Labrenzia sp. VG12: one gene and its partner. The protein of the gene in region 1 interacts with the protein of each later gene in a pairwise test. Links are inferred from orthologs where the notes say so. Each region holds a gene or a part of one and is shown on either strand. Other genes may lie near its edges.

Region 1 (10,719 bases):
GTTGGTGAAGGTCACCGCCAGGATCTCGGACGGCCGGGCCAGTCCGGTTGCCAGGATATGGGCAATGCGGGTGGTCAGAACGCGGGTCTTGCCCGTGCCGGCACCGGCCAGAACCAGAACGGGGCCTTCCGTGGTTTCCACCGCCAGCCGCTGTTCGGGGTTCAGGCCGGTGAGATAGTCCGGCACCCGCCGGGCCGCCATCGCCCGCGCGGCAATCCCGCCTTCCGGCCGTGCGGGCACGGGCGCGGGTTCGGCTTTCGTGCCGATCGGCTGAAAGGGATCGTCAAATGGATCGTCAAATGGATCGTCGTACCCGTCCGGGTCGGTCATGATGTACTGGTCCGGTGTTCTCAAGCGCTCTTGATGGAGAACAATATAGCAACAAAGCGGCGCTGGCGAGGCTGAACCGAAGGATTTGGTGGGGACAAGATGGCGGCGGACAGGCTCTCGGTTTTCTTGGCCTGCCATCGCAAATGCGCTGCCAGGCTCTGCGACTGGTGCCCTGCATCCCGCCAAACGGAAACCATCGCCTTGATAAGCAGATTGGCGAGGCCAAGGCTGGGAACCAGTGAATACAGACGCCCGCAGCTCCAGCCACCACAGGGGCTACTGGGTCCCGGATCTCCGCTCCGCGGCGTCCGGGATGACAAGCGAGAGGCAGCGGCTCAGGAAAGAGGCAGCAACAAGTCCATCGACATCCTGTCGATTGTCATCCCGGATTGGCAAAGCCAGGACCGGGAGCCAGTAAACACAAACGCCCGTAGCTCCAGCCACCACAGGGGCGACTGGATCCCGGATCTCCGCTCCGCTGCGTCCCGGATGACATCGGAGAGGCAACGGCGCAGGAAAGAAGCAGCAACTAGCCCATCGACAACCTGTCGATTGTCATCCCGGATTGGCAAAGCCAGGACCGGGAGCCAGTAAACGCGAACGCCTGCGGCTTCAGCCTCCACAGGGGCAACTGGATCCCGGATCTCCGCCGTGTTCCGTCCTGGACGGCAAAGGAGGGGTTGATTGATGACGCGGTCCTGCCGCGAAGAACGAACCTGGAGGAACCCGGTCAACGCGAGGCCATGCGGGTCCTGCGTCCCTTTCGGCGCAGACCGGCTTCAATTTCCCCTGAAGCGGCAATCGATGTGATTGTGCTGTCTGGCGCGCACCAATGGCCTCAGGCCGCTTCTTCGTCCCGAACCTCGTTGAGGAACTGGTCCACTGCCCGGGAAAGGTTCGTCGCCACTTCGCCGAGCTGTTCGGCAGACTGGCTCATGACTTCCGACTTCTGCCGGGTCTGGTCGATGGAACCGGACACCCCGGCCACATTGGACGCTGCCGATGTGGCCCCGTCAGACGCCAGCGTGATGCTCTGCGTGATTTCTCCAGTTGCGGCATTCTGCTCGTCGACCGAAACCGAGATGGTCTCACTGACAGAGCGAACCTCCTCGATACGCTCCACGATCGAGCGGATTGCGGTCACCGACTTCTGGGTCGAACTCTGGACACCGGAAATCTGCGACGCGATCTCGTCGGTCGCCTTGGCAGTCTGGGTCGACAACTCCTTGACTTCGGCCGCCACGACCGCAAAGCCCTTGCCGGCCTCACCGGCCCGCGCCGCCTCGATGGTGGCATTCAGAGCCAGAAGATTGGTCTGTTCGGCAATGGCGCGGATGATTTCGACGACCTCGCCGATCTTGTCGGCCGTTTCCGCCAGGATCGATATGTCCTTGTCGGCAGCGACAGCGGTTTCGGCCGCGGCAGCGGAAATCTCGGTCGCCGTGATTGCCTGGCGGGCGATTTCACCAATGGAGGCCGACAACTCCGCCGCCGCCGAAGCAACCGTCTGAACGTTGGTGGTCGCCTCTTCCGTTGCCGCATTGGCCGCGCGCGCACTCTCGTCGGCATGCATGGCAATCGTGACCATCTCGCCGGCGCCGGCGCGCATGTCTTCGGTTTCGCTGCTCAACTGCTCCTGGACCGTCTTGACGGACGTCTGGAAATGTTCAATTGCACTTTCGAGCTGCGCCGCGCGTTTGCGGCGTTGCGCCCGCCCGATTTCGGCTTCCTCTTCCAGCTCTTTCTGACGGATCAGGTTGGCCCGAAACACTTCCGCCGCACGGGCAATGTCACCGATCTCGTCAGGACGATCCGTATCCGTCACATCGACCGTGAGATCCCCTTCGGCCAGACCGGAGATGGAATCGCGCTGACGCCCGAGAGTGCGGGTAATGGAAAGCACCTGCCAACCGACAAGCGCCATGGTCAACAACGTAAACCCGATTGCAATCACGGTCAGCCAGAAGATTTGCGTGTTCAGGTTTGCCGTATCCAGATCGGCAGCGGCTTCGGCCCGGTGGATAAACTCGTCTGAGACCTGTTTCATCAGGTCAAGACGCTTGGTCGCCTGGGCGAACCAGGCCGCACCTTCAATGCCCTGCGCGTCCTTGGTCTGGGGCAGTTCCTGGATCACATACCGCCAGGCAAGCGCCTTGTCGACGTCCGGCCCGCTGACCGTATCGGCATAGAGCTTTTTCTGGTCGGGCTTTGCCACGGAGGCGAACTCCTTCAGAAAAGCATTCTCGCCGCCATAGTGAACGATCACGTTCTTGAAGGTTGCCGGGTTCACTTCACCCGTCTTATTGAACTCCTTGAGGAGCGCCGCGCCGTTGGCGCGTTCCAGTCCCCCGGATTCCATCGCTTCGACAATGGTGAGATAGGGCAGAAGCTCCGAGGTGATTTCCTGTGACGGGCTTGCTTCCGTCGTCACACCGATCACATGGATCAACTCTTGAATTTCGTGGCTGTATCCCTTGACCACTTCAGCGGTGCTGATCTGTTTCGCGTCAACGGCGCTGCGGAGCTTGTCCGTCTTGTGGACCTCCTCAGCGACATGCTGCAGGTCCTTCAGCAGTGCCTCGTCATTAAGATCGAGCGACGCAAGATGCTCGTCAAAGATCTTGAGGGCCGCGTCTGCCTTCGGACGCTGTTTGGCAAGGTTGGATGCGATGGCAGGGTCATAATCCGACTTGATCAGACTGACACTCATGCCGCGTTCTTTTTGCAGCTCGTGCACCAGATTGCCCGCGTCTTCCGCGATCCGGGTCAACGGCTTCATGAATTCATGATGCGACCGCTCGATCACCTTTTCCATGACACTCAGTGTGGCAAAACCAATGACCGCCAGCATCGGCACGCCCGCCAACACGGCAATCTGCAATCTGATGCGTTTCATTTCCGCAGCCCCTCCAGACCGAAACCAATTTCGATCAAACTGAATCGACCGCGTTACCTCTTACTTAACGGAAGCGGGAAATTTGACATTTTGCGACACTAAAACAGCTCCATGTCAAAAGAATCAATTATAGGTGGTAAAGTTAAATCCAGATGAGACTGTCATTTTTGACAATAGCAACCCCGGAAATGTTTCGGAAAAATCACATTGATTATCAACGTTATCGAACAAATCAGATTCGACCTGCGTAGATTTTTGCCTGTTCTGATCCCGTATCACGCCCCAACCAGCTCGAACCAGTCGTCCTCGGAGATCACCTCGATGTCCAGCTCCTGAGCCTTTTTCAGCTTGGAGCCGGCGCCCGGACCGGCGACGACGAGATCGGTCTTCTTTGAAACGGACCCGGAGGTTTTGGCGCCGAAACGTTCGGCCATGGCCTTGGCCTCGTCCCGGGTCATGCGTTCCAGGGACCCGGTGAACACCACTGTCTTGCCGGCAACCGGAGACCCGCTGGCATCGATTTTTTCCGGGTCCTTCGGACTGACTTCTGCCAGCAATGCGTCAAGCTGGGCGCGATTGTGCTGCTCGGCAAAGAACTCGACCAGCGCGTCGGCAACGATGTGTCCGATACCGTCAATGTCGTTCAGTTCCGCAAAGGCCTCGCCTGCCGGATCATGGGCGGCCTGCATGGCCTGGTAGAACGCCGCCCAGGAGCCGTAGGCGCGGGCGAGCAGTTTGGCATTGCCTTCGCCGACATGACGGATACCAAGGGCAAAGATGAACCGGTGCAGATCGATATCGCGGCGAGCATTGATCGCCTCGAACAGGTTCCTGGCCGAGACCGCGCCCCAGCCTTCCCGGTTGCGCAGCTTGGTCAGCGAGCGCTTGTCGCGCTCTTCCAGCGTGAAGATGTCCGCCGGCGCCATGACCATGCCGTCCTGATAGAAGGCATCGACCTGCTTGTCGCCGAAGCCTTCAATGTCGAAAGCGTTGCGGGAAACAAAATGCTTGAGCTTCTCGGTCGCCTGGGCCGGGCAGATCAGCCCCCCGGTGCAGCGGCGAACCGCGTCGACCCGGCCGGTCTTCTCATTCTCTTCGCGCACCGCATGACTGCCGCAGGCGGGACAGACGGTCGGAAATTCGAAAGGCTGTGCACCTTCGGAGCGCTTGTCCAGATCGATATCGACGATCTGCGGGATGACATCCCCTGCCCGCTGGATCTTGACCGTGTCGCCAATGCGCAGGTCCTTGCCCTCGCGGATCGGCTCGCCGTCCTGGCCGATGCCCTTGATGTAATCCTCGTTGTGGAGCGTCGCATTGGAAACGACAACGCCGCCGACCGTGATCGGCTCCAGCTTGGCAACCGGCGTCAGGGCGCCCGTGCGGCCAACCTGGATCTCGATGTCGTTGAGCACGGTGAAGGCCTGCTCGGCCGGGAACTTGTGCGCAATCGCCCAGCGAGGTGAACGGGACACGAAGCCGAGCCGTTCCTGCAGGTCCAGCCGGTCGACCTTGTAGACAACACCGTCAATGTCGTAATCGAGCTGCGCGCGGCTTTCCTCGATGCCGTGATAGACACCAAGCAGCTCCTCAACCGTCTCGCAGCGTTTCATCAGCGGGTTGATCTGAAACCCCCAGGCCCGCATCTGCTCGACCATGTCGAACTGGGTGCCGGCGGGCATGGCGCTCATCTCGCCCCAGGCATAGGCAAAGAAACGCAGGGGTCTTGAGGCGGTGATTTCCGATTTCAGCTGACGCAGGGAGCCCGCCGCCGCATTGCGCGGATTGGCAAAGACCTTGCCGCCATTGGCCTCCATGCGGGCGTTGAGCGCCTGGAAGTCCTTGTGCGCCATGTAGACTTCACCGCGCAGCTCGACGACCTCAGGCACGTTGCCGGACAGCGTTTCCGGGATGTCCTTGATGGTCCGGGCGTTGGCGGTGACGTTTTCACCTGTGGTGCCGTCGCCACGCGTGGCGGCATAAACGAGCTGACCGTTTTCATAGCGCAGGGACAGGGACAGGCCGTCGATCTTCGGCTCTGCGGTTACCGCCAGAACGCCCTGGAGCGGATCGAATTTCAGGAAGCGGCGCACCCGGCCGACAAAGTCCTGGACGTCTTCGTCGCTGAAGGCATTGTCCAGAGACAGCATCGGCACCCGGTGGGTGATCTTGCCGAAACCGGACGCCGGCGCTGCGCCGACATTCGCGGACGGCCCATCGGCCAGGACCAGATCGGGAAACCGCGCCTCAATCTCTTTGTTGCGACGGCGCAGGGCGTCGTAGTCGGCATCGGAGATGATCGGGGCATCTTCCTGGTGGTAGCGCCGGTCGTGTTCGGCGATTTCAGCCGCCAGACGCTGTAACTCTGCCTTGGCTTCCGCTTCGCTCAAGATGCCGACGTCCTTGCCGGACGTGGTGCTGTTGTCGCTCATCCCGGCTCTCACTCTGCTGCCGTCAAAAGTCTGCGGGCTGCCGCCCGCGCCTCTTCGGTGATCACGCTGCCGGCCAGCATGCGGGCAATTTCCTCGCTGCGGTGATCGTCACCGATGCGCTGCACACGGGTCGCCACCCGGTCCTTCTTCAAGGCTTCCTTGGCGATCAGGAAATGACCTTCCGCGCGCGCCGCGACCTGCGGCGCATGGGTGACGGTCAGGACCTGGACACTGCCAGCCAGACGGGCGAGCCGCAGGCCGATTGCCTCTGCAACGGCGCCGCCGACCCCTGTGTCGATTTCGTCAAAGACCAGCGTCGGCGCCGAGCCCTTGTCGGCCAGCGAGACTTTCAGGGCCAGCAGGAACCTCGACAATTCCCCGCCCGAAGCAACCTTCATCATCGGGCCCGGCTTCGTGCCCGGGTTGGTCTGGACGTGGAACTCCAGCTGATCGATACCGCTGCGGCCGCGGTTTTCGGGATCGCTGACAAATTCGACGATGAATTTCGCGCGTTCCAGTTTGAGGTCCGGCAACTCGACTTCCACGGCCTTTTCCAGTGCCTTGGCAGCCTTGCGGCGCTTGTCTGACAGTTTCGCGGCCTTCTTGTCGTAATCCGCCCGCGCCTGGCCTGCCGCGGTGATCAATGCAGCCAGCTTGTCCTCGCCGGCGTCCAGATCGGACAGATCCGTCGACATCCGCTCGCACAGGCCGGCCAGCTCTTCGACGGGAACGGAGTATTTGCGGGAGGCAGCGCGCAGTGCGAACAGGCGTTCCTCGACATTTTCCAGTTCTCTTGGATCGAACTCGGTTTCGCGTAGAGCCGTTTCCAGGCCGCCACGTGTTTCTTCCAGCTGATCCAGTGCCTCCGCCAGGTGCCGGACCGGTGCGCCAAGAAGATGCGGCACCTGATCCGCCTTGCGCTCCAGCCGGCGCAGCAGGCTGGCAAGTTCCGGAATGGGGGATGCCGTGCCGTTGAGCGTTTCGAATGCCTCGTTGAGGTCACCGGCGATCTTTTCCACCGCCATCATGTCGGTGCGGCGGGCGGCGAGCTGTTCCTCTTCGCCCTGTTCGGGCTTCAGCTGGCGGAGTTCATCGACGGAGGCGCGCAGATAGTCGGCTTCGTTGCGGGCCGCTTCGATCCGTTTTTCGTGATCGGTCACTGCCTTTTCGGCCGCCTTGAAAGCGGAATAGGCGGACGCGACCGCGTCCGCTTCCCCGGTCAGCCCGCCAAAGACATCGATCAGCGCACGATGGCTTTCCGGATCCACGAGGGCGCGGTCATCATGCTGGCCATGGATTTCGACCAGGAGACTGCCCGCCTGGCGCAGCAGGCCGGCGCTGACCGGCTGGTCATTGACAAACGCCCGGGTGCGGCCATCCGCGGTTTGAATACGGCGCAGAATGACGTCGCCGTCGTCGTCGACATCATTTTCCTTCAGAAATCCCCGCACGGGATGCCCGGCGGGAACATCAAAGACGGCGGTGACTTGCCCCTGGGCCTCGCCATGGCGCACGAGATCCGCATCACCGCGCGCGCCAAGCGCGAGGGACAGGGAATCGAGAAGAATGGACTTGCCCGCACCGGTCTCGCCGGTCAGGACCGACATTCCGGCCGTAAAATCGAGATCAAGACGGTCAATCAGAACGATGTCACGAATAGACAGCGTGACCAGCATAAAGGTCGCTCCATAAAGTTCGGCGCGGCCCACCATATAGGAGGACCGCGCCGTCTTGAAAGAGCCTGTTAGGGCATTTCAACCTGATTATCGACGCACCGCATCAAATACTGCGGAAAGCACGGCTGATCCAGCTGCCGGCGTCTTCGCTCGGTGAATAACCACCCTTGTTCAACAGCGAAAAGGCGTCCTTGTACCATTGGCTGTCCGGATAGTTGTGCCCCAGGACCGCAGCGGCGGTTTGGGCCTCATTGACGACACCAAGGGCGTAGTAGGCTTCGGTCAGGCGGAACAGCGCCTCTTCGACATGACGCGTGGTCTGATAGTCGACGACAACGGTCTTGAAGCGATTGATGCCGGCAATGTAGTTGCGCTTTTTAAGGTAGAACCGGCCGACCTGCATTTCCTTGCCGCCGAGCTGGTCCTTGACGATGCGCAGTTTCTTTTCGGCGTCCGGAACATATTCAGACTCAGGGTAACGCTGGATCAGTTCGGAATAGGCGGACGCCGCCTTGCGGGTCACGGCCTGGTCGCGCGTGATGTCGGGCATCTGCCGGAAGAAGCTCTGGCCGGCGAGATAGAGCATATAAGCCGAATCCTCGTCACCCGGATAAAGCGTCACGAACCGGCGCGCCGCGGTCACCGTTTCGGTGTATTTGCCACGCGAATAGTTCAGGAAGGCAAGGTTGACCAGGGACTTCTTGGAATACTCGGAATAGGGATAGAGCTTGTCCAGCTCTTCGAATTTTTCGGTCGAGTCGCGCAGCTTGCCCTGCGCACGCAGCGCCAGCCCCTCATTGAACAGCACTTCGGGCGGCGTGTCATTGAGCGCGAGCTCATCCAGATCGTCCTTGCCCCCACAGGCGGCAAGCGCAATCGGTGCCGCCAGGACGACCATTCTGAGAAAAATCTTCATACGGTTGGTTCTGCCCAAATCAGAACCAGTCTCAATTCCGTTCACGCCTATGCTCCCGGACCGCCCGGCCCCACAGACCACCCATTATGCAGGCAGTCTTCCTATTTTGTTCGACAGGAGTGTTTAGCGGACTTTACCTGCCCCCGTCACGTCCTGATCGGCGATGTGACGCTTTTTTTGAGCAATTTTATGGCAATAGCGCCAAAAAGCGCCGCATTCCGCACAAATGAAAACGGCCGCTGAAAACAGCAGCCGTGAATTGACCTCAGGAAACGTCGGGGCCGAACACCGCAGCGGCGGCAATCCCGCCCTTGTCGACCTGTCCGACCTGCCGGAATGCAGGTGCCTCGACAATCTCGAACGCGCTCGGATCCTCGAACAGCTTGACCAGGATGGCATGGTTCATCTTGTGCCCGCCCTTGTAGGACCGGTAAAGGCCAAGGATCGGAAGCCCGGCCAGCGCCAGGTCACCAACGGCATCGAGAGCCTTGTGACGGGCGAACTCGTCCGGCCAGCGGGTGCCTTCCGGGTTCAGAACCTTGTCGTCTGCGATGGCAACGGAATTCTCAAGCGACGAGCCAAGCGCGAAACCCATTTTCCAGAGCTGCTCAACGTCCTTCACATAACCGAAGGTGCGCGCCCGGGAGAGATCATCACGAAACACGTCCGGCGTGATGTCGTCGACGAATTGCTGCTTGCCGATCAGCGGCGTGTCAAAATCGATCGTGATGTCGAACCTGGTGCCGTCATGCGGGTGCAATTCACACCAGGCGCTGCCATTGTCGACACGCACGGTCTTGTTGACCTTCAGATAACGACGGCCGCGATCCAGTTTCTTCAGGCCGACCTGCTCGATTGCCTCGACAAAGACCGAGCTGCTGCCGTCCATGATCGGCATTTCAGGACCGTCGATCTCGACGATCAGATTGTCGATGCCCATGCCGAAGAGCGCGGCCATGAGATGTTCGACAGTCGAAACCCCATCCTTGGACGGATCGCCTAGAACGGTGCAAAGTGCGGTCTGCGTGACCTTGTCCCAACGGGCCGGAATTTCGCAGGCATTGTCCTGGTCGGTCCGGGTGAACACAATCCCCACACCAGCTTCGGCAGGTACCAGAGTGATCGACGCCGGCTTGCCGGAATGAACGCCAATACCAGTCAGGGTCACCTGATCGGCAAGCGTCGTCTGTCGGTCAACATAAGTGGTCATGAAACCCTGCCCTTCCAAATGTGGTCGCAAATGTCCGGGATTTGCTCCTGCGGAGTTACGGACTTTTAACGATCCCACGGTGGTTGGGAAGATAGTCCCGTTCTGCTGCAGAGCGAAATAAAGCTTTATTACGGTTTGTAACGATCCACAGGCAGGCAAATAACTGAAAAATATGGGAAATTTCGTTCCGTTACGGAAACAGCCCGAAGCGTGAGCTTCGGGCTGTTGCGATCAGGGAAGAAGATCGCGTGTCGAATCAGTTGGCCTGCCGGCGCAGGAATGCCGGGATTTCCAACTGTTCGTCTTCGCTGGCTGCGAGCGGCTTGGGAGCAGCCCGGCCGGTGTTGTCGAGCTGGCCGGTCGCGCCCTGTGCAGCGGGGCGTTGCTGCGGTGCACGCGGTGCCGGCTGCTGCATTTGCGGAGCCTGACGGGCCACCGGTGCCGGTGCCTCATGCTCGTCTTCGTCTTCTTCGCGGCGCCCAAGGCCGCTTGCGAGACGGCGCAGCAGTCCCATCGGACGACGGTCCTCCTCGTCATGCTCGGCAAAGGATTCGGCCTGCTGCGGTTGCGCAGGCGTGGCTGCCGGTTGCTGAGCAGCCTGCGGCTGGGCCGGGGCCGTATCCTGCTGCGCCCGGATTTCACGCTGGGCGATCGGCGGGAAGTCCTCGACCCGCGGCATCCGCGGTGCCGGATTGTGGGCTTCAGCCACAGGCGGGATATACGGCTGGCTGACCGGGGTGTCTTCGACAACCGGAGCCGGAGCCTCGTCCTCGATATCCATCATGGCAGGCTTGGCCGAGAGCGAAGCGCTGCTGGGCTGCACCTTCTTGATTTCAACGGCCGGATCGCTGGCGACGGCAACCGGAGCGGGATCCGGCAGAGCCAGTTCCTTTTCCAGGCTGGCAACAGCCTTTGCGGCCGCGTCCTGTGCGCTGGCCTTTTCAGGCGCCGGCGCCGGTGCCGGTTTGGCGGTGGTGATCTCCGGCGTGCGGGCAAGAACCGGTGCTTCGGTCTTCAGAGGCTGTGCTGCAGTGCCGGGAAACGGAGCGGCGGCAAGGCCCTCCTCCCTGTCAATGCCGGTGGCAACAACGGAGACCCGGATGATGCCGTCCAGCGTTTCATCGAAGGTCGCACCCAGGATGATGTTGGCGTCGGCGTCCACTTCCTCACGGATGCGGGTTGCGGCTTCGTCGACCTCGAACAGCGTCAGATCATTGCCGCCGGTGATCGAGATCAACAGGCCCTTGGCACCCTTCATG
Region 2 (10,934 bases), 1.8 Mb from region 1 along the record:
GGGTCCGAACTGACATTTTGCGACCGTGACGGCTGGGCCACTCTCTGTCACGGTCTATCTTATTGAAATATAAAAAGAAAAAGGTGCGGCATGGCGGAAAAGGACGTCAAGAACAAACGTTTGGGACGGGGTCTGGCGGCCCTGATCGGAGATTCGGCACCTGAGGCTGCCGCGCCACCCGAAAAGATCGTTCGTGACAGCCGCAAGGTGCCGATCGAACACCTGGAGCCGAACCCGCGCAATCCGCGCAAGACCTTCACCGAGAAAGACCTTGCAGACCTTGCGGAATCCCTGAAGGCAAAGGGCATCGTACAGCCCATTCTGGTGCGTCCGGCGGCCGGCAAGCGGGATCGCTTCGAGATCATTGCAGGTGAGCGCCGCTGGCGGGCCGCGCAGCGGGCAGGACTGCACGAAGCACCGATCATCATTCGCGATGTCACCGATCAGGAAGCTCTCGAGCTTGCCATCATTGAAAACGTCCAGCGTGCGGACCTCAATCCGATCGAAGAGGCGATGGGCTACGAGCAGCTGACGGCTGAATTCAGCTACAGTCAGGGCGAACTGGCCAAGGTGATCGGCAAGAGCCGCAGCCATGTCGCCAACACCATGCGGCTTCTGAAGCTGCCCAACTCGGTCAAGGATTACCTGGCCGAAGGTCTGCTGACAGCAGGGCATGCAAGAGCCCTGATCACGGTCGACGATCCCGCCGCCCTTGCTGAGCTGATCGTCGAGAAGGGTCTGACCGTTCGTGATGCTGAAAAGATCTCCCAGGATCCGGATGCACTTGCGAAACTGAAGGGTGAAAAGCCTCCGGTCGCCAAGGCCGAGAAGGACGCCGACACCAAGTCTCTGGAAAAGCGCCTGACCGACTCCCTTGGCCTGAAGGTGACAGTCGGGCACAAGCCGGGCAAGGAAGCGGGCGATCTGAAGATCAAGTACACTTCGCTGGAACAGCTGGACGAGCTGTGCAAGAAACTGGGCGTCGAAACGCGGTAACTTGCTGTCGTAAAAGAGTTTTATGAGCCGGAGCCACTATGTGGTCTCCGGCTTTTGTTTGTTTGCCCTACTGCACAAACACCCAATGTCGTCATCCTGAGGAGGTGCGTAATACCGTCTCGAAGGATGGTCGCTTGTCAGGTGTATATGGAGACGACCCTTTGAAACGCGCGCAAACGCTCCTCGGGATGACGCTGGTGGGTGTGGTTGGCACAGAGAAGAAGAACGGAAATATCGCTCTTCAGGCAACCTAGCGCCGCTGGTTCCGCGCCCTCGCGACACGGCCGAGGGTCAGCAAGGCTTCAGACAGGACCGGAACGCCAAGGGCGTCGTTCAAGCGCGATACTCGAGTGGCTTCGCTCAGGATCTGCATGGCCCGTTCCAGATCCTTCAGCGCCCAGATCCGCAGCTGCAGAGAGAATTTCGGCTTTCGGGTGAAGAAGATCGGTGGACGCTGGCCATCGATGACGGCCTGGGCCGGTTTGCCCTGGTCCACATCGATTCGCATCCGATGCAAATGCTGGAAATGCTTGAGGGTCTGGTTGGCGATCACCGAAGCCTTGGAGCCGGCATCGGCCAAGCGTTCCAGGCCATGATCGAGCGTTGCGAGATCGCCGGTCGCCGCCGCGTCGATCAGTTCGGACATCTCGAAGGCCGAAGCGTCGCCGATGACGGCCTCGATGTCCTCACTCTCGATACGGCCCTTGTTGAGGGCGTAAAGACAGAGCTTTTTCAGTTCGCCGCGGCTGGCCATGCGGTCGCCGCCTAAAAGGCTGTGCAGGGCCGCGCGGGCTTCGCGTGTAATTGTAAGCCCGGCTTCCCGCGTTTCCTCGTCGATCAGCTGGTCGATGCCCCGGTCATTGTCGGCGTAGCAGGGCAGTGCGATGGCGCGCTTGTGGCCTTCGATGAGCTTGCGAAGGCCAACGCCCTTCTTGATATCGCCGGCTTCCAGAACAACCAGTGTCTGCCAGTCGTCCAGTTTCAGGACCGGGTCGACCGCCGGGGTCAGGTTCTTGCCGGACGCATCCTTGACCCAGACAATCCGGCGTCCGCCAAAGAGCGGAACGGTCAGGACTTCGTCGATCAACCGATTCGGATCCGAGCTGATTTCCGAGGCGTCGATCTTGATGAGATTGAAAGGATCGCTGTCGCCTTCGGAGGCCTTCGAGACCAGCTTGGTTGCCCGTTCCGAGACCAGGCCCGTGTCCGGTCCGAAGACAAGCACAACACCGCCGGCCTCGGGTGGATTGGCGATGAACCGGTCGATCTCCGCAGCTTTGAGAACGGTCACGCCGATCGGCTCCTGTCAGGGGTCAGGACTGGCTGGCGAAATAGCCGGCGACGCGGGCAGCAATGTCCTCGGCGACGGATTTAGCCACCCGTTCCTGCGCGTCCCGGTAAGCGCGCTTGTTGGCGAAACGCTGGTCGGAGAAGTCATAGGACGCGGACTTGAAGGCCCGGCCGGTCATCAGCGTCTCATTGGTGTTGATGTCGCTGAGAACAAAGGTGCTGTTCATGGTCGTGGTATAGGCGGACGGAACGTCGGCAAACCGCTCGACACCAACTTCCGCGCTGCTGACATCCATCAGCACCTTGAGCCGGTATTTTTTCGCAGGCGATCCCGCGCCGCGTTCAAACCGGTAGGTCAGCTCGTTGTAGAGAACCCGGGCGGCATCGTCATTGGCATACTGGCTGTTGATCGATTCCAGGTCGATGGCGGCCATTTCGGCAGCGACGGGAGACGGTGTAGACCCGAAATCGCCTGTGCTGGTGCCATAGAGCGGCTTGACCTGGCAGCCGCTCAGGGTCAGAGCGGCCACAACGCCGACGCAAAGGGCAAGACGCTGCGGCGCCTTGCTACCGGTTTTGAAGAGGTTGTCAAACAACGACATTCACGATCCTTTGCGGTACCACGATAAGTTTTTTCGGCGGATTTCCGCTCAGCGCCTTCTTGACGAAATCGAGCTCCAACGTAGCCGCTTCGACCTCCTCTTTGGAAGCCTCTTTTGCAATGGAGAGCTCGCCGCGTTTCTTGCCGTTGATCTGGATCGGATAGGTGATGGAATCCTCGACCAGCAACGCGGCATCCGCCACCGGCCAATCCGCTTCGGAGATCAGGTTGTCATGGCCAAGGGCAGACCAGCATTCCTCGGCCAGGTGCGGCATCATCGGAGCCATCATCTGAACCAGGAAGTCTGCCGCTTCACGCACGGCATATTCGGTGGCATCATCGCTGACACCTTCGTTGAAGACCTTGCTGATGGTGTTGACCAGCTCGTAGAGCCGGGCAACAGCCCGGTTGAAGCCGAGGCCTTCCAGATCGTTCGACACGGCTTCGAGGGTCTTGTGGCTGGCCCGGCGCAGATCCAGGGCCTTGCCAGCGCATTCCGGAGCCCGGCCGCCCCGCGGCTCGGTCTTTTCGGCAATGTCGCCGATCAGGCGCCAGACACGCTGCACAAAGCGCCAGGCACCTTGGACACCGTCTTCGGTCCAGATGACGTCGCGCTCAGGCGGGCTGTCGGACAGCATGAACCAGCGGGCCGTGTCGGCGCCGTATGTGTCGATGATGTCGGTCGGGTCGACGGTGTTTTTCTTCGACTTCGACATCTTCTCGATCGAGCCGATAGCGACGTCTTCGCCGGTTTCCAGCAAGGTCGCGCGGCGCTTGCCGTCAATATCCTCAATGCGGATATCGGCCGGAGCGACCCACCGGGCACCAGCGCCTTCGCCCACACGATAGGTTTCGTGGGTGACCATGCCCTGCGTGAACAGGCCCTTGAACGGTTCTTTCAGATCCAGCGAGCCAACCTTCTGCATTGCCCGCGTGAAGAAGCGGGAGTAGAGCAGGTGCAGGATCGCGTGTTCGATGCCGCCGATATACTGGTCGACCGGCAGCCAGCCGTTGGCGGCGTCCGGGTCGGTCGGCTGGTCGCAGTCCGGCGCGGTGAAGCGTGCGAAATACCAGGAACTGTCCACGAACGTGTCCATGGTGTCGGTTTCGCGTTTTGCCGGCTTGCCGCAATTCGGGCAGGTCGTGTCGCGCCAGGTCGGGTGGCGGTCGAGCGGATTGCCCGGCTTGTCGAAATTGATGTCGTCCGGCAGCTGGACCGGCAGGTTTTCATCCTTCTCCGGTACCACGCCGCAGCTCTCGCAGTGGATGACCGGGATCGGACAGCCCCAATAGCGCTGGCGCGAGATGCCCCAGTCGCGCAGGCGATAGTTCACCTGACGTTCGCCCTGCGGCGCGCCGTCGACCCTAAGACCTTCGAGCTTCCTGGCAATCGCCTCCTTGGCGTCCGGAATGGACAGGCCGTCCATGAAATCGGAATTGAAGATCGTGCCGTCATCCGTATAGGCCTCGGTGCCGACTTCAAACGTTGCCGCGTCGGCGTCCTTCGGCAGGACGACCGGCTTTACGGCCAGGCCGTATTTGCGGGCAAAGTCCAGGTCGCGCTGGTCATGGGCCGGACAGGCGAAGATGGCGCCGGTGCCGTAGTCCATCAGGATGAAGTTGGCGACATAGACCGGCAGCTCCAGCGAGGCGTCGAGCGGATGCTTGACGCGCAGACCGGTGTCGATACCCTTTTTCTCTGCTTTTTCAATGGCTTCTTCAGAGGTACCAACCCGGCGGCATTCTTCGATGAAGGCCTTCAGCTCCGGATTGTCTTCTGCCAGTTTCAGCGAGATCGGATGATCCGGAGACAGGCCCATGAAGGACGCGCCGAACAGCGTGTCCGGCCGGGTGGTAAAGATCTCCAGCGTCTTTTCGCCGGTCGGAGCAGTCTCCGTGAACTCAAAACGCACGCGCAGGCCTTCAGAGCGGCCGATCCAGTTTTTCTGCATCAGCCGGACCTTGTCCGGCCAGCGGTCGAGCGTGTCGATCGCGTCCAGCAGGTCTTCCGAATAATCGGAGATCTTGAAGAACCACTGGGTCAGTTCGCGCTGTTCGACCAGCGCACCGGAGCGCCAGCCGCGGCCGTCGATGACCTGCTCGTTGGCAAGCACCGTCATGTCGACCGGGTCCCAGTTGACCTTGGCGTTCTTGCGGTAGACGAGGCCGGCTTCCAGGAACTTCAGGAACAGGCGTTGTTGCTGTGTGTAGTAGCCGACATCGCAGGTGGCGAATTCCCGGCTCCAGTCCAGCGACAGGCCCATAATCTTGAGTTGGTCGCGCATGGTGGCGATGTTCTCATAGGTCCAGTCCTTGGGATGGACCTTGTTCTGCATCGCCGCGTTTTCCGCCGGCATGCCGAAGGCGTCCCAGCCCATCGGGTGCAGAACATTGAAGCCCTTTGCACGCTTGTACCGGGCGACGACGTCGCCCATGGCGTAGTTGCGCACATGGCCCATGTGAATGCGGCCGGACGGATAGGGAAACATTTCAAGGACGTAATACTTGTCGCGCGGGTCGTCATTATGAGTGACGAAGACGTCCTTGTCGTTCCAGATCTTCTGCCAGCGCGCTTCCACTTCGCGCGCGTTATACCGTTCCGTTGCCATCAAATGTGCCGTTTGTTCTTGCCGCCGGACCCGGCGGATTGTCTGAATGATTGACTGCCGGACTGTCACCAGAAATAGGGGCCGGGGTCAACATGTGAGAGACGATTGATCTTGCAAGAGCCTGTTTATGTCGCAATGCCGCATTCGTAAAGCTGTCGAAAGGCAAGAACCGACGGTTTTGTTGACGGAATCTGCTTCACTCAACGCTCACCGAACGGCAGGCCCGGTGTCTGTTTGCGAAAGCAGGGCTGCACCCTTGTCCCAGATCTCTGCCATAAGGGCACCGTCAGGGTGGGTTTTGCTGAACAGGATGAATAGTTCGACGCTTCGCAGCGGCTCGGACATGCCGATCAAGGCGGCGCTGTCCTCCAGGACTGACCGGCTGTAGACCTGCCCCACCACGTCGTTTTCGATGTAAAGATCTGCTCTGCCATAGAGCAGCATGGTCCAGGCCTCCTTCTCTGTGGCGACAGCCTGAAAGGAGACACCGGCTTTCTCAAGCGGTTCCTGGTACCAGTAGTCCGCAATTCCGACCACTGTGAGGTTCTGCTCGCGAATGTCGTCAAAGCTGAGTGTGGCCAAACCGTCCGGAAATTTGTCTTTCCTGTAGAAATAGACGTCATCCACCTGGTCGACCGGGATCTCGGGATAGAAATAGTCCGTGGTGCGTGCCTCCACAAAGGACCATGAGAAGGTGGCCGGCAAACTGCCGTTTTTGGTCAGTTCCAGAGATCGTCGCCAGGGCAAGAACTCAAATGCCACGGTGTGACCCTGGGATTGGAAGACGTCCGACACCCGTTTCGAATGCAGCCCGAAATCAGGCGCGTCAGCTGAGATGAAAGGTGGCCACTCGCCAATGGCAAAGGTGAAGCTTTCACCACGTACTGGTGAAATACTCAGGAATAAAGCGAATGCCAAAAAGCAGGATGATAAACCGCCGCGGCTCATCTTCTAGCCCTCATCACAGATGATGCCGAGTAAAGAAGTTTACCAGAAAACACTAGAAAAAGATGAAGGGAATTGAATACGCAGGAGGGCTCTCCTGTCGCGACATGCGGCACATTGGATTGGTTCGGGGGAGCGAAGCGACTTGAGATCGGAAGGCCAACCGGCTTAAGAGAGGGACGTGCCCGTTCAAGCGAAAGACCCTTTGATGACCAGCGCCGCAGACCGACTTGCCTCCGTCCAGTCCGATATTCGGGCAGCCGAAGCCGAATTTGGCCGGAAAGAGGAATCCGTCACCCTGATTGCGGTTTCGAAAACGTTCGAGGCGGACGACATCCGGCCCGTTCTTGATGCGGGTCAGAAGGTTTTCGGCGAAAACCGCGTGCAGGAGGCAATGGGCAAGTGGCCCGGCTTGCGGGGCGACTATGCCGGTATTGAATTGCATCTGATTGGCCCGTTGCAGTCGAACAAGGCAAAAGAGGCCGTTCAGACCTTTGATGTGATCCACACGGTTGACCGGCCCAAAATCGCCAGGGCCCTGAAGAGCGAGATGGACAGACAGGACCGGCAATTGCCCTGTTTCATTCAGGTAAATACCGGCGAAGAACCGCAGAAGGCAGGCATTCCGCCCAGGGAAGTCGATGCTTTCATCAGCCAATGCCGGGACGAAATTGGCCTGAGCATCATCGGCCTGATGTGCATTCCACCGGTGGACGAGGCGCCAGGAGAGCATTTTGCGCTCCTGGAAAAGATCGCCGACCGCAACGGACTGGCTCAGCTCTCCATGGGCATGTCGGCCGACTATCCGGTTGCCGTCGGTTTTGGAGCCACCCACGTCCGGGTTGGTTCAGCAATTTTCGGGGCGCGCGATTACACCTGAGCGGTGCGTCCGTTCACTTCAGACTGATCCTGGTTCAGAGCCGAGCGCCGGACGGCGAGGGCTGATTCAAGGCGGGCAATGGCAGGGGCGTTTGCAACCTGGCAGACGCGCAATGCTGGCAATTCATTTTTATCAACAGTTACAACTGGTTAGGAAAACGGAAAAATTTTTGCAGCCCCAGAACTGCCTGAAATCGTCAAAAATGACAGGAATTTGACCGACCTGGGGCTGATCGTAATAGTCAGACACAACAATGCCCCTAAGGAACCCAAGAGCGGCCCTTTGAGGGTCCTGATCGCTTTGCACAGTCCGTGCCGTTCCGGTTCGGCGGGTCGCAGGGGCCCGGTGGATCGACGGAACAACGGGCCGATCCGCCGCATCGCGGCGGCTCAAGTGGGAACGGTCCGGCAATGACCCAAACAATTGGAGGTCACATCATGTCCAAACGTCTTACGGCTGCTCTTCTTATCGGCGCCTTCGCAGCGTCTTCCGCAGCATATGCCCAGGGCATGTCCTTTCAGGCGGTCGACAGCGACCAGGACGGCTTCGTGAGCTTTGAAGAGATCACCGCCGCGGTCCCGACCATGTCGGAAGATCTGTTCAAGGCAGCCGATGCCAACCAGGACAACCTCCTGGATCCGGAAGAGTTTGCGACCGTTCAGCCGTAACAACGGGCATCGGGCAGTACCCCCCTTGAGCCGTCTCGGCGGCTCGAATGCCCGATGTGAACGGAAGCATGAGAACCACCGTCGGAGGTCACGCCGGCGGTGGTTTTCTTTTTTTGATGGCCTCAGTCGCACCAGAAGTCGGGCGTCAGCAGCAGGATGCCGCCGAGAATTTCAAGCCGGCCGAGGATCATTTCGATCGCCAGCACCCATTTGGCGGCATCGGGCAGGGTCTGGAACGTGCCCGAGGGGCCAATCGTGTCGCCGACGCCCGGGCCAACATTGGCAAGCGCCGTGATCGAGGCACTCAACGATGTTTCGAGATCCAGACCAAGCGCCAGGTAGATCATCGAAAAGCCGGCGAAGGCGGCGGCATAGACCACCGCAAACACAAATACGCCTTCCAGAACGGGATTGGAGACCGCCCGGCCCTGGTATGTCGTCTCGACAACCCGGCGCGGACGGACCATGCGTTTCAGGAGCCCGCGAAAGTGGCTGAGCAGAATGGCGATGCGGAACATCTTGAAGCCGCCGGAGGTCGATCCGGCACAACCTCCGAAAAAGGTCAGCATGAAGAAGATCGCGATCACGGCCGGCCCGAATTGCAGATAATCGTTGGCGGCGTAACCGGTGGTCGAAATCACCGAGGCGACGTTGAACACCGCCAGCGTGAACATGTGAAACGGCGTGTCATGAACGATGTAACGTTCAAAGTAGAAGACGCTGAAGGCGGCCACGAGAACGATTGAGAGCAACAGGACAATCTGAACGTCAAGGCTCACGCGGCGACGCTCGATGCTGCGGATGAGATAGAGAAAGGGAACGCTTGAGGTGAGCATGAACAGGATGGCCACCCAATAGACCGTTACCCCCGGAAACTGGCCGAAGGACTGATCCGAGGTTGAAAATCCGCCGGTCGAGACCGTGGTCATGGCGTGAATGATCGCCTCGAACAACGTCATTCCGCAGAGAAGATAAAGTGCAGCGCAGATCAGGTTGAGGCCACCATAAAGCCCGAGCAGCCTAAAGAGGAAGGGGCTGACATGGCCATAGGGCTTGTGTGTGGTTTCAGAGGTCTCCAGCGCAAAGAGCTGGCTGCCGCCAACCCTCAGACCCGGCAGGAGCCAGACGCCGATCGCGATGACGCCGATGCCGCCAACCCATTGCAGCAAGGCGCGCCACAACAGGATACCGGGAGGCATCTGGTCAAGCCCGGTCAGGACCGTTGAACCTGTCGTGGTCAGACCGGAAGCCGTTTCAAAAAACGCGTCGGTGAAACTGATATTCAGTTCGCTGGCGTAAAGCGGCACAGCGCCTGCCAGGGAAAACACGAACCAGGCAGCGTTTACGAAAATGATGGCTTCGCGAAAGTTGCCTGGTGGCCTGTGGCCGTGAAAGGCGAAGGTCGTCAGCACGCCCGCGGTGGACAGGACCAACGCGGAGATCAGGAAGATCTGCCAATCCGGATTTCTCGCAAAGATATCGGCAATGGCAGGCAGGATCATCAGCAGCGAGATCAGGATGAGCAGGCGTCCGATTGGCAGCGCAATGGCACGAAAATTCATCTGGCGATCGTCCGAAACGGACTGCCGGAAGGCGGCAGGCGATAGCTGAAACTCCTGTTGTTATCTGCCTGTGCAGTGCAAAAAGCAAGGATTGCGACCGTGGCGGGGGGCAGGTGCGAAGCCTCGAACGGGCCATGATTGAGAAAATATCAAATATCCCTAGCTGTGATCTATGTTGACCCTCTGGTTGCCGTTTGCCAGACTGCTCGCATTCTAAGGGAGGACATCATGAAAGTATTTTCCTGGGCGCTTGGCGCTGCCCTGGCTGTCGGCCTGACGGCAGGTTCCGCACTGGCCGCAGACACGACTTTGCGCATTTCACTGCAATTGCCGCTGACCAGCCATCTCGGTCAGAACCTCCAGCTGTTCAAGGAAGAGGTGGAGAAAAACTCAAATGGCGAGATCGCCGTCGAGATTTACGATTCCGCCCAGCTCTACAAGGACAAGGAAGTGCCGGCGGCGGTCGGTTCCGGTTCGATCGAAATGGGCGTTGCCTCTCTGACACGGTATGTGGGCGATGTCCCGGCCGTGGACATCTTCTATCAGCCGTTCCTGTTCGATACGGAAGAAAAGGTTCGGGCAGCCGTGGCGCCCGGTTCGCCTGTGCGCGGACCGCTCGACGAGGCCATCAAGGACACCGGGTCGACCGTTCTGTGGTGGCAGGCCTATGGCGGCGCGATCATGTTGTCGAACGGTGCGCCGGTGAAGACGCCGGAGGACATGAAAGGCAAGAAGGTGCGTGTGTTCGGCAAGACGCTCGGTGATTTCGTGACCGCTGCCGGCGGCGCGCCGACACTGATTTCCGGGTCCGAACAGTATCTCGCCTATCAGCGCGGCACGGTCGATATCGGCATGACCGGCGTCTCCGGCGTGAAATCGCGCAAGCTCTGGGATGTGATGGATACCATTACCGTCACCAACAATGCTGATATCGAGTTCATCGTGGTGGTCAACACGGATTTCTGGAACGGCCTGTCCGATGCGCACAAGGCCATTATCGAAGCCGCGGCCCTGAAAGCGGAAGCCGATGTCAGGGATCGCATGTCCCAGATCGAAGCCGATGCCTATGCGGCCGCGGAAGAAAACGGCATGACGGTCTACAAGCCGACTGCAGAGGAACTTTCCGCCTGGAAAGCGGTCAGCCAGCCGGTCTATGACGCCTATGTCGAAAAGACTGGTGACCTGGGCAAGCAGGTGATGGACGCGGCGCAGAAACTCTGACGCCGTCAAACATGAGGCAGGCAGCGGCCGGGAGATGCCCGGCTGCTGTCTTTCTGTTTTTTCCCGAAAAACGTTAGCGTTTGCAGTGGTTCCGGTTCCGGGTGTGCCCATGAATGCATTTTTCTTTTTTCTCAAGTCCCTGGGCTGGATCGCGGCGATATT

The links.
Region 2: the proteins of ligA (region 1) and leuS interact in binary tests that used the Escherichia coli proteins (3 or more experiments, as listed by UniProt). The link is inferred for Labrenzia sp. VG12 from one-to-one orthologs.

Annotation. Positions count from the first base shown.
Region 1 is NZ_CP022529.1:2,421,656-2,432,374, forward strand. What follows is about bases 3,081-6,005. They hold ligA (NAD-dependent DNA ligase LigA), read right to left. Parts: upstream 5,659-6,005; coding sequence 3,502-5,658; downstream 3,081-3,501. Other genes in these bases: CHH27_RS11340 (methyl-accepting chemotaxis protein), read right to left, coding at 3,081-3,226; recN (DNA repair protein RecN), read right to left, coding at 5,667-6,005. In the rest of the region: CHH27_RS11330 (ATP-dependent helicase), read right to left, coding at 1-330; more of CHH27_RS11340, read right to left, coding at 1,169-3,080; more of recN, read right to left, coding at 6,006-7,334; CHH27_RS11355 (outer membrane protein assembly factor BamD), read right to left, coding at 7,438-8,250; lpxC (UDP-3-O-acyl-N-acetylglucosamine deacetylase), read right to left, coding at 8,516-9,460; cell division protein FtsZ, read right to left, coding at 9,717-10,719. UniProt on the Escherichia coli protein: DNA ligase that catalyzes the formation of phosphodiester linkages between 5'-phosphoryl and 3'-hydroxyl groups in double-stranded DNA using NAD as a coenzyme and as the energy source for the reaction.
Region 2 is NZ_CP022529.1:4,187,724-4,198,657, reverse strand. What follows is about bases 2,675-5,814. They hold leuS (leucine--tRNA ligase), read right to left. Parts: upstream 5,497-5,814; coding sequence 2,875-5,496; downstream 2,675-2,874. Other genes in these bases: CHH27_RS19490 (hypothetical protein), read right to left, coding at 5,704-5,814; CHH27_RS19500 (hypothetical protein), read right to left, coding at 2,675-2,888. In the rest of the region: CHH27_RS19510 (ParB/RepB/Spo0J family partition protein), read left to right, coding at 91-996; holA (DNA polymerase III subunit delta), read right to left, coding at 1,247-2,287; more of CHH27_RS19500, read right to left, coding at 2,310-2,674; more of CHH27_RS19490, read right to left, coding at 5,815-6,258; CHH27_RS19485 (YggS family pyridoxal phosphate-dependent enzyme), read left to right, coding at 6,650-7,321; CHH27_RS27740 (hypothetical protein), read left to right, coding at 7,759-7,989; CHH27_RS19475 (TrkH family potassium uptake protein), read right to left, coding at 8,112-9,551; TRAP transporter substrate-binding protein DctP, read left to right, coding at 9,780-10,772; CHH27_RS19465 (TRAP transporter small permease), read left to right, coding at 10,882-10,934.